One region of the Endozoicomonas gorgoniicola genome, then DNA from elsewhere that is predicted to be linked to it. Evidence: predicted binding sites of a transcription regulator. Region 1 holds the regulator's gene; each other region holds the start of a gene.
What was found. The regulator LexA, encoded in region 1, represses DNA repair genes until DNA is damaged. The targets are predictions, from matches to a motif close to TACTGTNTANNTANACAGTA.
Positions count from the first base shown of each region.

Region 2: a site for LexA is predicted at 1,287-1,306, ahead of NX722_RS15075 (LexA family protein). Genes of this name have one in related genera too.
Region 3: a site for LexA is predicted at 1,971-1,990, ahead of recN (DNA repair protein RecN). Genes of this name have one in related genera too.
Region 4: a site for LexA is predicted at 1,205-1,224, ahead of dinB (DNA polymerase IV). Genes of this name have one in related genera too.

Region 1 covers NZ_JAPFCC010000001.1:2,261,717-2,264,927, reverse strand. The annotation lists gene topA (type I DNA topoisomerase) at 1-197, shown strand, start outside; gene NX722_RS10365 (DUF6586 family protein) at 296-781, shown strand; gene NX722_RS10360 (nucleoside/nucleotide kinase family protein) at 916-1,161, shown strand; gene NX722_RS10355 (hypothetical protein) at 1,184-1,597, opposite strand; gene lexA (transcriptional repressor LexA) at 1,622-2,221, opposite strand; gene NX722_RS10345 (TetR/AcrR family transcriptional regulator) at 2,387-3,013, shown strand; gene NX722_RS10340 (L,D-transpeptidase) at 3,077-3,211, shown strand, end outside.
Region 2 covers NZ_JAPFCC010000001.1:3,254,668-3,257,878, reverse strand. The annotation lists gene NX722_RS15085 (YjjI family glycine radical enzyme) at 1-245, shown strand, start outside; gene NX722_RS15080 (YjjW family glycine radical enzyme activase) at 211-1,077, shown strand; gene NX722_RS15075 (LexA family protein) at 1,319-1,750, shown strand; gene NX722_RS15070 (Y-family DNA polymerase) at 1,750-3,033, shown strand; gene NX722_RS15065 (hypothetical protein) at 3,199-3,211, shown strand, end outside.
Region 3 covers NZ_JAPFCC010000001.1:5,871,159-5,874,369, reverse strand. The annotation lists gene dnaK (molecular chaperone DnaK) at 1-959, opposite strand, end outside; gene grpE (nucleotide exchange factor GrpE) at 1,194-1,793, opposite strand; gene recN (DNA repair protein RecN) at 2,018-3,211, shown strand, end outside.
Region 4 covers NZ_JAPFCC010000001.1:995,182-998,392, reverse strand. The annotation lists gene dinB (DNA polymerase IV) at 15-1,136, opposite strand; gene NX722_RS04590 (lysophospholipid acyltransferase family protein) at 1,512-2,156, shown strand; gene NX722_RS04585 (response regulator transcription factor) at 2,254-2,976, shown strand; gene NX722_RS04580 (PAS domain-containing hybrid sensor histidine kinase/response regulator) at 2,958-3,211, opposite strand, start outside.

The sequences.
Region 1 (3,211 bases):
CAAAATACCACTATCTGCTGGATGCTCCGCGTCAGGATTCGGAAGGCAATCCGGCCGTTATTCGCTATAGCCGCAAGACTAAACAACAGTACGTGATGTCAGAAACGGCTGGAAAGGCAACAGGCTGGAGCGCTACCTTCGAGGAAGGTAAGTGGGTTGAGAAGCAAACTAAAAAGCGTGCTGCTAAAAAAGCCTGAATGTCCTGATCCTGCGAAGCCTCTGCCACAACTGACGGAGGCTTTTTTTCTTCTGATGCCATTCATTAACGTGTTGATTTGTGTAAACAGGGATTATCATGTCGGACTGGTCTGCAAACACCAATAAAAGGTTACACTTTGCCCGTATTCAACTGAATGCCTGGGAGTCGGCTGAGCATCAGGAAGCCCCCGCTTTCAGGGAAGGTTTTCTACTGCAGCTGCAACTGGCCTGGCGATCTTTGCTGGCTGAAATCCTGGAATCCTATCGCGTTTCGTGTGATGTAGCGCCATCGTTTACTGAAGCCCTGTCGCTGATCAGGGAGAAGGGTGAAGCCGCTTCTGAGTTTACACAGTTGGAAGCCCTCTTAGATAACGGTTGGTTAAAACAGCTGGAAGTATACTGGCAGAATCTCTTTATTCCTTACCAGTATGAAGGGCTACCACAAGGCAACGGCTTGATTCAGTGGGTCAATCAGGAAGGAGAGGGTAATGACGCCATTCTGACTGTAGACGGTGGAAAGGACGGTTTGAAGCGATTTAAAGATCTGGTCGGACATTTCCGGAATTTCAACCTTGAATGGTAGTCAACACTGTTTGATCAATGTTATTGGTAGAATTTGACGTGTCTCTCATTTTTAATTTATCTTCCTGTCACCCACTTGAATTTTTCACTTTTATGATTCAGTCTGTTGTCTCGGTTAATACGGAGTGAATCTTTATGTCTGCATCGCCTCTGGAAATTGTTGAACTCAGGACGGGAGAAATCGTACTGCGTCGCAGTGACGAACCAGATGTTGAACCGCTGCTGACCCTTAAGTTTTCTGACGAGGCTCACAGATGCCTGCTGGAAGACTATCTGCAGGTGGCTAAAGCGATGTTTGATGCCGGGATGCTGGAGCTGGCAGCGGTTACCAGCCCATACCGGAATGAAGACGACACCTGCGAACACCGGGTGCTGCACTGACCCGCATTTTCCTCACAAGCTTTCAGGCCGCATCCCTGCTTCTGATGGTCAGGCAGTTACACTGCCCGCTGCGGGCAGCATCTTCGAGCCTGGAAAGGTCTTCCTGATCCATCTGGTTTATCCAGCTGATCACAGTATGGCTGGTGCCACAGGCAAGCGCTTGGAATGTGAGATCCAGTGGTTGTTTGCGGCTGGCACGGTTGAGTACCCTGACATTGCAGCTGCTGATACCCTCTGACTTTAGCCACTTAATGGTTTGGCTAGGATTGTTGTCAGACAGGATCAGGGTGAGCCAGCGCTGTTCTTCTTCGTTAGCCAGTTTGGACAGGACTGGGGATAGAAACAGTCCTGATTGCCATGCAGGGCCGGACAGAATCAATTCATTTACTCTGGGCTGGTCTGATTCCCTTGAATGAGTGACTGTGTGCGTTCGCATAAACTTCCTCCTCCACGAATGACATCAGTGCCTGATTACACCGACACTCAAGCCTTCAATGGCAAACAGGTCCTGAGTCAAATCAACGACAATGGTTTCGAACTCTTCGTTTTCAGGGTGCAGCAGTACGGTGTTCTTTTTTTTCTCAAAACGTTTTACGGTGACTTCGTCGTCAATGCGTGCCACAACTACCTGACCATTACGCACGTCAGTGGTCTTGTGAACCGCAAGCAGATCACCATCCAGAATGCCGATATCTTTCATACTCATGCCTTTTACACGCAGCAGAAAGTCAGCTCTGGGAGTAAAAAAGTCGCCTTTGAGTTGCAGGTGGTTTTCAATGTGTTCCTGCGCCAGAATCGGACTACCGGCAGCCACCTGACCAACCACCGGAAGACCGTCGGTATTGACCGTATCAGGAATACGAATGCCACGGGACGCTCCGGGGGTCATCTCAATAGCGCCTTTTCGCGCCAGGGCTCGCAGGTGTTCTTCGGCAGCATTAGGGGAGCGGAAACCGAATGTTTTGGCAATCTCGGCCCGTGTTGGTGGGAAGCCAGTACTTTCGATATGAGATTTGATGAGTTCCAGTATTTCAGACTGTCTTTTGGTGAGCTTAATCATGGTGGTTAATCTGTTTTTTTATACAGTGACTGTAATTATATACAGTAAATCTGCTGTTTCAAGCTGTATATCACTGATCGTATCTGTTTCGGTCTATTTTCTTGACAGCGATTATGTTTAAAACGAAAGTATTAAACAGCTGTTTAAAACTCGGAGAGTACAGGCATGGGACAGGGAGATACGGTTACAAAAATTCTTGATACGGCGGAAGCGCTCTTCGCTGAACATGGCTTTGCGGAAACTTCGCTAAGATCGATTACGGGCAAAGCCGGGGTTAACCTTGCAGCGGTCAATTATCACTTTGGGTCAAAGAAAGTCCTGATTCAGGCAGTGTTTGCCCGTTACCTTGACCCATTTGCAGCCAACCTGCAGAACAGTCTGGATGCTCTGGATGATGATGAGCCGCCTGAACTGGAGGCTGTGCTTAACCTGCTGGTTGACCAGATCATAGCGGTACAGCCGCGACATAATGATGACCTGTCGACCTTTATGAAACTGTTAGGGCTTGCCTACAGTCAGAACCAGGGACACCTTAAACACTATCTGACAGAAGCTTATGGCAAAGCTTTTCACCGCTACTATCTGTTACTGAAAAGTGCCTGTCCGACATTACCACCTGCCGAGATGTTCTGGCGTACCTACTTTATCCTGGGCTCTGCTGTTTTTACTATGTCTGGTGTGGAAACCCTGCAGTCTATTGCCAGACGCGATTTCGCGATAGAAGATTCTATGGTGACGATCCTGCGCCGCATGGTACCTTTTATGGCGGCAGGTCTGCGAGCGCATACCTGATATCACACACTGGATTGATAGTCTGGTTATGCCGATAACCGGATAGTGTTAAAAAAAGGCTGAATGATTGTGCATATAACGGTTCATATTCCCAGTCAGGAACTGATTCTGATTCAGGATGATGGTCAGTGGGTTCATTACCCGGTGTCTACAGCCAGTAAAGGTACAGGCCAGCAGGAAGGCAGCTGGCAAACTCCC
Region 2 (3,211 bases), 990 kb from region 1:
CTATCTGTAAAGGTGCTATTGCGCAGGGTTTGAGAATGTTTACGGTTAATGTCGCGAATAATGACTTGGTTCGTGTCACAGGTTATATGGTTCGTCGTTCCGATATTAAAAAGCACAAAGAAGAAGGGTCCAGAATAAACAGTACTGTATTTGGTGCTGAGGCTGCAGAGAACTGTGGCATTCTTGACAGAAAATCACGGGTTATCAGTAATGAGTTTCAGCCTTGGGTTGCCATGGGTGAGTAATGGCAGAACGACTGTTTCCGGCCTGATCAGCAAGGTGATACCATTTTCCTGTGTTGACGGGCCGGGAAACAGGTTTGTAATCTTCCTGCAGGGTTGCAATTTTAACTGCAAAAACTGCCACAACCCTCAAACCATCAATTTCTGCAATCACTGTGGTGATTGTGTTGAGCAGTGCCCTTCGGAAGCACTGAGTTTAAATGACGGTAAAATTAGTTGGAATAGCAGGCAGTGTGAAAGTTGTGATCAGTGCCTTGATATTTGTCCGGTTAACAGCTCCCCAATGGTTGAAGAGAAAACGGTTGAGGAGTTGCTACAGCAGATTAGAGTGGCGTCGCCTTTTATTGATGGCATTACCCTTTCAGGCGGTGAAGCGACGGTTCAGTTGAAGTTTGTGAAAGCTTTCTTTACCGCTGTTAAAAATGACTCAGCTTTAAATCATTTAACCTGTTTGATCGATAGTAATGGCTACTTGCCGCTATCGGCCTGGAAGTCTGTACTGCCTGTAATGGATGGCGCTATGATCGACCTTAAAGCGATGGATGCTGACCTACATAAATGGCTGACGGGAAGAGATAACTTCAGGGTTTTTCAGACGATTGAATATCTGGCTTCAGTGAGTAAGTTGATAGAGGTCAGATTGCTGATAATACCAAACATTAATGATACAGCTGAGGAGAAGATGGCAGTAAAAGATTATCTGTCATCACTCAATACAAACATTAATATCAAGGTAAATGCATTCAGTAATAAAGCGGTAAAAGGTGAAGCTATTGACTGGCTGTCACTATCTGAGGAAAAGAAAGCACTGTATCTTCAGTCAATAAATAGGTGATAAAAAATGCACCCAGAAGTTGGTGCACCTGGTATTAGTTCAGACCCGGGAGGGCAGGCTAGAAACACTCTGATCTGGTAATTTCAACTTTTTCAGTAGTTCCTGAGTAAAACCGGAACCAGGCTTGCCTTTGAATGAAGGGGTGGCTGCTGGTGTTCATAAACAGATCGGGAGCGAGTTGACAGCAACAGGGTTGTGAATTTATCGTATACTGTATCTATGTACAGTATACGATAAAAGCATGATTATAACACCAAAACTATTGCAACCCCCGTCTGGGAAAACATCCTTTCCCTTTTACCAAAGCCCTGTTGCCTGTGGTTTTCCCAGCCCTGCGGCGGATTATCTGGAAGACCGGCTATCCCTTGACCAGCTTCTGGTTCAGCATCCGGCCGCAACCTTTTTTGCCCGGGCTCAGGGTAATTCGATGATAGGTGCGGGCATTCATGACGGCGACCTGCTGATAATTGATCGTTCCCTGACCGCCCGTTCCGGAGATATTGTCATCGCCTTGCTGGACGGCGAACTGCTGGTTAAACGTCTGAAGCTGAACAATAAGAAAGCCGAACTGCATTCGGAACACCCCGATTATCCCCCGGTACGATTAACGGCAGAACAGGAGCTCGATGTATGGGGCGTGGTTACACAGGTTATTCATGAGTTGCGGTCGTAATGGGCAGCGACAAGGTCATCGCACTCTGTGATGCCAATTCGTTTTATTGTTCTTGTGAACGTGTGTTTGATCCGACTCTGTTGAATATCCCTTTAGGTGTACTCAGTAATAATGATGGTTGCATTGTCGCCCGAACCCCTGAACTCAAAGCATTGGGCGTGAAGATGGGAACGCCTGCCTTTAAGGTCAGGCATCTGGTTGAACAGGGTGCCATTGTTCTGAAAAGCTCCAACTACACCCTTTATGGTGATATGTCTTCCCGCTTTATGTGGGTGCTGGAGCAGTTCAGCCCGGACGTAGAGGTGTATTCCATCGATGAGGCGTTTGTGGACTTGGCGGGCTTCCCGAAAGAACAGCTATTGATGATGGGGCAACAGATAAAACAGCGGGTACAGCAGTGGACAGGACTGCCCATCGGCGTCGGCATTTCCACCACCAAAACCCTCGCCAAACTCGCCAACTATGCCGCGAAAAAATATCGAGCTACCGGTGGTGTGGTGGACTTAACGGACTCCAAACGACAGCAACGTTTAATGGCGATCACGCCGGTAGGCGAAGTCTGGGGTGTAGGGCGAAAAATCAGCCAGCGCCTGCAACGGCAAGGCATTCACACAGCGGCAGACCTGGTCAAATGCCAACGAAGCTGGATTAAAAAACATTATTCTGTGGTACTGGAACGCACTGTCTGTGAGCTTCAGGGGGAAAGCTGTATTCCCAGAGAAGACGAAAACACTGGCAATAAACATCAGATTATCTGCTCCCGCAGTTTTGGTGGCAGGGTCACAGAAAAAAGCGATTTACATTCCGCACTGTCCAGCTTTGCCACCCGAGCCTGTGAAAAGCTGCGCTCACAACAGAAGTTTGCCCGTGAAGCCGTTGTCTTTATTCGTACCGATCCCTTTAAAGAAGCGCCTCAATATTGCCAAAGCATTCGTTTAGTAGCACCCAGCCGAACCAATGACACTCGTCTCTGGTTACAGCAGATTACTCCTGCATTAGACGCACTCTATCAGCAAGGCTACGTGTACAAAAAAGCAGGCTTTATGTTGCTTGACCTGTGCGGCAGCCAGAGTTTTCAGGGTGACTTGCTGAGTATGAACAGCCTGCCTGAAGCCAGTGAAATAATGAAGGTACTGGATGCGGTTAATCAACGATTTGGGCAACAGACGCTGAAACCGGCATCCATTGGTTTTCAGCCCGCAGGCTGGTGCATGAGCCAGCAATCGTTGAGTCCAAAATACACGACGAGGTGGAGTGATATTATGACGGTGGGTGCCAAGTAGTAATATTTGCATGCTCGTCATCATCGCAATCCTTTACAACCCTTGCTATCAGGATAGAGCGGATAGATTTGACACTCAGTTCGGGGCTTCTAAAATAAATGTGTAGCGCTCATTTATTCCCACTTGCAGGCGCTTAACAAATATCGCTAAACAGGAGATCGAATCATGCCTCAGATAC
Region 3 (3,211 bases), 3.6 Mb from region 1:
CATGGCTCCAGAGAGCGCTGAACCAGATCTTCTACCAGAGATTCCAGCTTGGAACGGGTTACTTTAACGTTCAGGTGCTTAGGACCGGTTGCGTCAGCCGTGATGTATGGCAGGTTTACGTCGGTCTGCTGTGCGGAAGACAATTCGATCTTCGCTTTTTCAGCCGCTTCTTTCAGACGCTGCATCGCCAGAGGGTCGCCTTTCAGGTCGATACCCTGGTCTTTCTTGAACTCTTCTGCCAGATAGTCGATCAGACGCAGGTCGAAGTCTTCACCACCCAGGAACGTGTCACCGTTGGTCGCCAGTACTTCAAACTGGTGTTCGCCGTCTACGTCGGCAATTTCAATGATGGATACGTCGAAAGTACCGCCACCCAGGTCATAAACCGCGATGGTCTGGTCGCCTTTACGCTTATCCATACCGTAAGCCAGTGCCGCAGCGGTTGGCTCGTTGATGATTCGCTTAACGTCCAGACCCGCGATGCGGCCAGCATCTTTGGTGGCCTGACGCTGAGAATCGTTGAAGTACGCTGGCACAGTGATGACTGCTTCAGATACAGACTCACCCAGGTAGTCTTCAGCGGTCTTCTTCATTTTTTTCAGGATTTCAGCAGAAATCTGAGGCGGTGCTTTCTTGTCGCCCTTAATTTCTACCCACGCATCGCCGTTGTCGGCTTCAACGATTTTGTAAGGCACCATCTCGATGTCTTTCTGAACCACGTTATCTTTATAACGACGGCCGATCAGACGCTTGATGGCAAACAGGGTGTTATCAGGGTTGGTAACGGCCTGACGCTTGGCTGGCTGACCTACCAGAATTTCACCTTCATCCGCAAAAGCGATGATGGAAGGAGTAGTGCGACCACCTTCAGCGTTTTCCAGAACCTTGGCTTTTTCGCCGTCCAGAATGGATACACAGGAGTTTGTTGTACCCAGGTCAATACCGATAATTTTACCCATGATGGTTATCTCCAGTACTCTGAAATCAGAGCGTTAAATTTTTGAAAACTGTTTAAATCCGGTTTGCCATCTGCCGTTGTCATCCTGTGTGCTTTACCCGATCAGAAGCCGGTAAAGCGTTTTGATGATCCGGAGGTCGATGGCCTTCGCTTTGCTATATGGGATCGCCCAATTTTTTTTCAAGTGTCCGATACAGACTTTTTTTCAATTTTTAATAGCTGCTCTAAATAACTGCTACTTGGAAACAACCACCATCGCCGGACGAACCAGGCGGTCATTCAAGGTGTAGCCTTTCTGGAAAACATCCATGACAGTGTTTGGTTCCATATCCGGATTAGGCACCATGGACATGGCCTGATGGAAATTCGGGTCAAATGGCTGACCAGCCGGATCGACCTGTTTTACACCTGACTTTTCCAGGGAAGACAGGAACTGCTTCAGGGTCAGGTTCATACCTTCAATGATACCTTCATGACTGCCTTCCGCCTGTTCGGCACTTTCAATGCCTTTCTCCAGGCTGTCTACCACCGGGATCAGGGAGTCGACAAACTTCTCCAGGGCAAACTTGTGGGCTTTTTCAACATCCTGCTGAGAGCGGCGTTTGATATTCTGCATTTCAGCGTGGGCGCGCAGGGTCTGGTCTTTAGCCTGTGCCAGTTGTTCGGTCAGGGTTTCAACCTGCTGTTGCAGCTTGCTGTCCGCAGCCTGTTCTGCTTCATCACCAAGAGGCACACCACCTTCTTCGTTAAGCACGAACTCTTCTACTGTTTCATGCTCAGCTGCTACTGCTTCTTCAGATACCTGTTCTTCAGGCTTACCGTTTTCAACTGTCATTCCGAATCTCCGGTTGGGAGTCAAATCTTTTACTGATGGGTTATATGGGGCTGGCTTTGGGAGTTTCAAGAGGAGGCAGGAAGTTTTTTGCCAATGGATTACGATGCCGTCCTGTTCTGAACCTTTATCCCTGAAAATCTTTTTGTCCCAAGCCTTTACGCCGCAACGACTTCAGGTTACTGTATATATAAACAGTTATACTAAAGCAGCCTCCGGAAGCCGTTATGCTGACTCAACTGTCTATCAGCAATTTCGCCATCGTTGACCAACTTGACCTGGATATTGAATCCGGCATGACCGTTATTACCGGCGAAACCGGTGCGGGTAAATCCATTATGCTCGACGCCCTGGGACTGGCCACCGGCGACCGCGCCGACCCGGAATGCGTCCGTACAGGCGCTGACCGGGCTGAAATTCACGCCTGCTTTGACCTGACCCTCTGTCCGGATGCCATTAAATGGCTGGAAAACAAGGAACTGCTCAGCGACAATGAATGCATTCTGCGCCGGGTCATAACGAAGGAAGGTCGTTCCAGAGCTTATATCAACGGCACCCTGTCTCCTCTCTCGGACCTGCGCGGCATCGGTGAGTTACTGGTCGATATTCATGGTCAGCATGAATCGCAATCCCTGCTTAAAAAGAACAGTCATCGCCTTCTGCTGGACGATTATGCCAATACCCGCAAACTGGCAACAGACGTCGCCTTTATTGCCCACCAGCACAATCGTTTACAGACAGAACTGGACGAACTGCTCAGCAGCCAGCAGGAACAGCACGAACGCATCCAGCTACTGACCTATCAACTGGAAGAGTTTGAACAGCTATCGTTGCAGGAAGGGGAACTCTCCGGGCTGGAAAAAGAACTGCAGCAACTCACCCATGCTGAAGCCACGCTGTCAGCCTGCCATCAAATCAACCATATCTGTTCCGACAGCGATGCAGGCAACCTGCTTCAGCAACTCACTCACTGTATGCATCTACTCGGCGATCTCTCCGTTGACCACCCAGCCATCAACAGCACCATGGAGATGCTTTCATCTGCCCATATTCAGGTAGAAGAAGCCGTAGGCGAGCTGAATCATTTTATTGACCACTTTGATGCCGACCCGCAACGTATGCAGGAAGTGGATGAGCGACTCAGTGCCATATATGACCTGGCCAGAAAGCACCGCGTTCAACCCGATGAACTGCTGGGCAAACAACTGTCACTTGCCAGTGAACTGGAAAAAATACAGTTCAGCGATGAACACGCAGACTCCCTGCAAAGCAAACTGGACGAACTCAAACACAAGTATCAGGCCAAGGCAGAAAAGCTGTCTGAACGTCGCCAGAAAGCAGCCCGTAAACTGGAAAAGCAGGTTATTGCACGCATGAGCCTGCTGGGAATGCCCCGGGGCCTGTTCAACATCTCGCTAACA
Region 4 (3,211 bases), 1.3 Mb from region 1:
GCTTCTCATACCAGTCAAAGCCCGGGTCGTTTCCGCTCAAACAGTTCCAGTTGCAAAAATCGTTCTGGCGCACGCAGGTCAATCAGCCGCACCCCCAGCCCCAGCAACCGAACCGGCTTATTACCCCGCTCCCATGCCCTGACCATCAGGGTTTTGAAATGTTCTTCAGCATCCAGGTCATCCCGATCAGGAATCTCTTCCAGCGTCGTCTGGTTGAAGTCTGAAAATTTAACTTTTACAAAGCGTTTCTGCACAGCGTATTCAGAATTGATCCCGGAAAATCGCTGCGCCAGATCATCCAGCAGAGGCTTTACCTTAGCGACAATATCAGCCTCATCCAGAAGATCAGTGTCGTAGGTATGTTCAACCGAAAGGGATTTACGCCGCCGCCCGGTTTCCACCGGACGCTCATCCACTCCACGAGCCATCTCCCAGAGGCGCTCGCCAAAAGTGCCGAACCAGCGACATAGCTCCAGGGGAGAATACTGTCGTAGCTGACCACAGGTAAAAATACCTTTATTGTTCATTTTTTCAGTGGTTACTTTACCAACGCCGTGTATCCGCTCAACCGGAAGTTCAAAGACAAAGTCCTCAACATCTGTGGGCGGGATTACAAATAAACCATTTGGTTTATTCCAGTCGCTGGCTATTTTGGCAAGAAATTTATTGGGTGCAGCGCCTACAGAAACCGTTATACCCACCTCCTCCCTGACCGCCCGCATAATGTCCTGTGCCATGAGTGTGGCACTGCCTTTGCACAACTGAACACCGGTGACATCCAGATAGGCTTCATCAAGCGACAGAGGTTCGATAAGTGAGGTATAGCGCTGAAAGATGTCGTGCATCTTCTTCGAAGCTTCTTTATAGAGTTCAAATCGTGGAGGAATAATTTTTAGCTCTGGGCATAACCTGATGGCCTGAAATGACGCCATGGCAGAGCGAACTCCCGCCTCTCTGGCAGCGTAACTGCAGGTGGCGATTACTCCACGTCGCTCTGGCCTGCCACCAACGGCAAAAGCCTTTCCTTTTAACGAACTATCTTCACGCTCTTCTACCGAGCAGTAAAATGCATCTGCATCTACGTGCAGAATTTTACGATTTTCTCCAGGTATTGAAGTAGAAAGCTGATCAGACATAACAGGTCAGTTACACAACAGGTTCATTACATCTATGTTACTGATTCATTGGCTTAATACGCAAGAAAAACTGTTTTTTTATACAGTGTAAAATGCCTGCTCAGACAATCATGGAACAAAAGTATTTATTTTTGGCAATAGCCACTTCCCCGTATTCCCATGTTATCCAGAAAGGCGTTGAATGCGCTCCAATGACTTCATTGCCGGGTCAGAAGACCATCATTTATCCAAAGCCCGATGGTGACTCAGGCAGGTTCCTTTACCGAGCCATTCCTCATAAGTGTGCTGAGTCAGTGTACTTATGAGGAATGCCTCATAACCCTTGTTGTTTAAACAACATTGCTATTTTCCAACGAGAGAATCACGGCACTGCAAATGCGCTTTACGATTTTCAATACACCGGTTATTCACCCGTTATGTGTCCTGATTGCCAGACTGGGACTGTTTTTGTCCGGCTGGAAAGTGGAAGGTAAAAAGCCCAAGGCACCAAGGTTTATCCTTATCGCTGCACCACACACCAGCAACTGGGACTTTTTCTATGGTATTGCCATTGGCCTGTGTACCGGCGTCCACTGCTACTGGACGGGCAAATCCAGCCTGTTCTGGGGGCCTTTTGGACCCATCATGCGCTGGCTGGGTGGCATTGCCGTCGACCGAACAAAGCCGAAAAGCATGGTAGAGCAGACGGTTTGTGCCTTCAAAGGCAACAAACAGCTGCGTCTGGTCATCTGCCCGGAAGGCACTCGTGCCAAAGGGGATCGCTGGCGCACCGGTTTTTATCATGTGGCTAAAAACGCCAATATCCCCATTATCCTGGGGTATCTGGATTTCAAACGCAAAGCAGGCGGCTTTGGTCCAATAGTGAAACCGACCGACAACATGGAAAAAGACCTGTGTGAAATTCAGGCGTTCTATGAGGGGATTACTGGCAAGTTCCCGGAACGCTTTAGTCCGGTACAATCCAAAAGCTGCTGCACCCAATACTCTGACACGCCAGCAAAAGTTTTGATCGCAAAGTAATTCTATTGCCGTTTTCGTAACCGCAAATTATGAAAACGGCATTTTCATAGCAAACTAGCGCTTTACACTCCTCTGACAAGATGGCAATCTCAATGGTATGGAACACACCATAATAATTGCTGACGATCACCCCCTGTTCCGGGCTGCAATGCAGGCTGCGTTACGACAAGGGCTGGTAAATCCTGAGATACACGAGGCAGGCTCGATAGCGGCGCTACAGTCGGTGCTGGGACAGGTTCCAAGCCCTGATCTTATCCTGCTTGATCTGCACATGCCCGGCGCTCATGGCTTATCTGGCCTTATCTTTCTTCGGGGACACTACCCCGAGGTGCCGGTTGCCATTGTTTCAGCCTCCGACGACCAGCAGGTCATCCGGCGCGCCATGCAACACGGTGCTAACGGTTTCATTCCAAAATCCGCACCACTGGATACCCTGAAAGAAGCAATCGCCAGAATACTGGATGGCGAAGTCTGGCTTCCCGACAATATGGCAAATATCGCCACACAGCAGGAAACGCCGGATATCGAACAAAAGCTCGCCTCCCTGACTCCGCAGCAGTTCCGGGTTCTGGGCATGATCAGTGAAGGCCTGCTGAACAAGCAGATCGCTTACGATCTGGAAGTGTCAGAAGCCACGATCAAGGCTCACGTTACCGCCATTTTCAAAAAACTGGGGGTTCGTAACCGCACCCAGGCGGTTATTGCCATGAAAGAGCTGGAAATTGATCAACCCGGTAGCGACTCACCCAACGACTCACCCAACGAGTCTCCTAACGAGTCGCCCAACGGGTCGAATAATAATCAGGCTTCTGATGTTTGAGCGACAGATGTCAGCAACGCCCTGAGAGCTGCCGGTTTAACCGGCTTACTGAGAAAACGGATTCCCAGCTCCAGACATTTTTCACGCAGGTTTTGACGGGTATTCGCCGTGATCAAAACCGCTGGAACATCATGTTCACTGAGTACCCGAAGCTTCTGAATCAATTCGATACCATTGCAACGCCCCTCCAGTTGATAATCCATCAGCAACACATCAGGAACCTGTCGTTCAATGA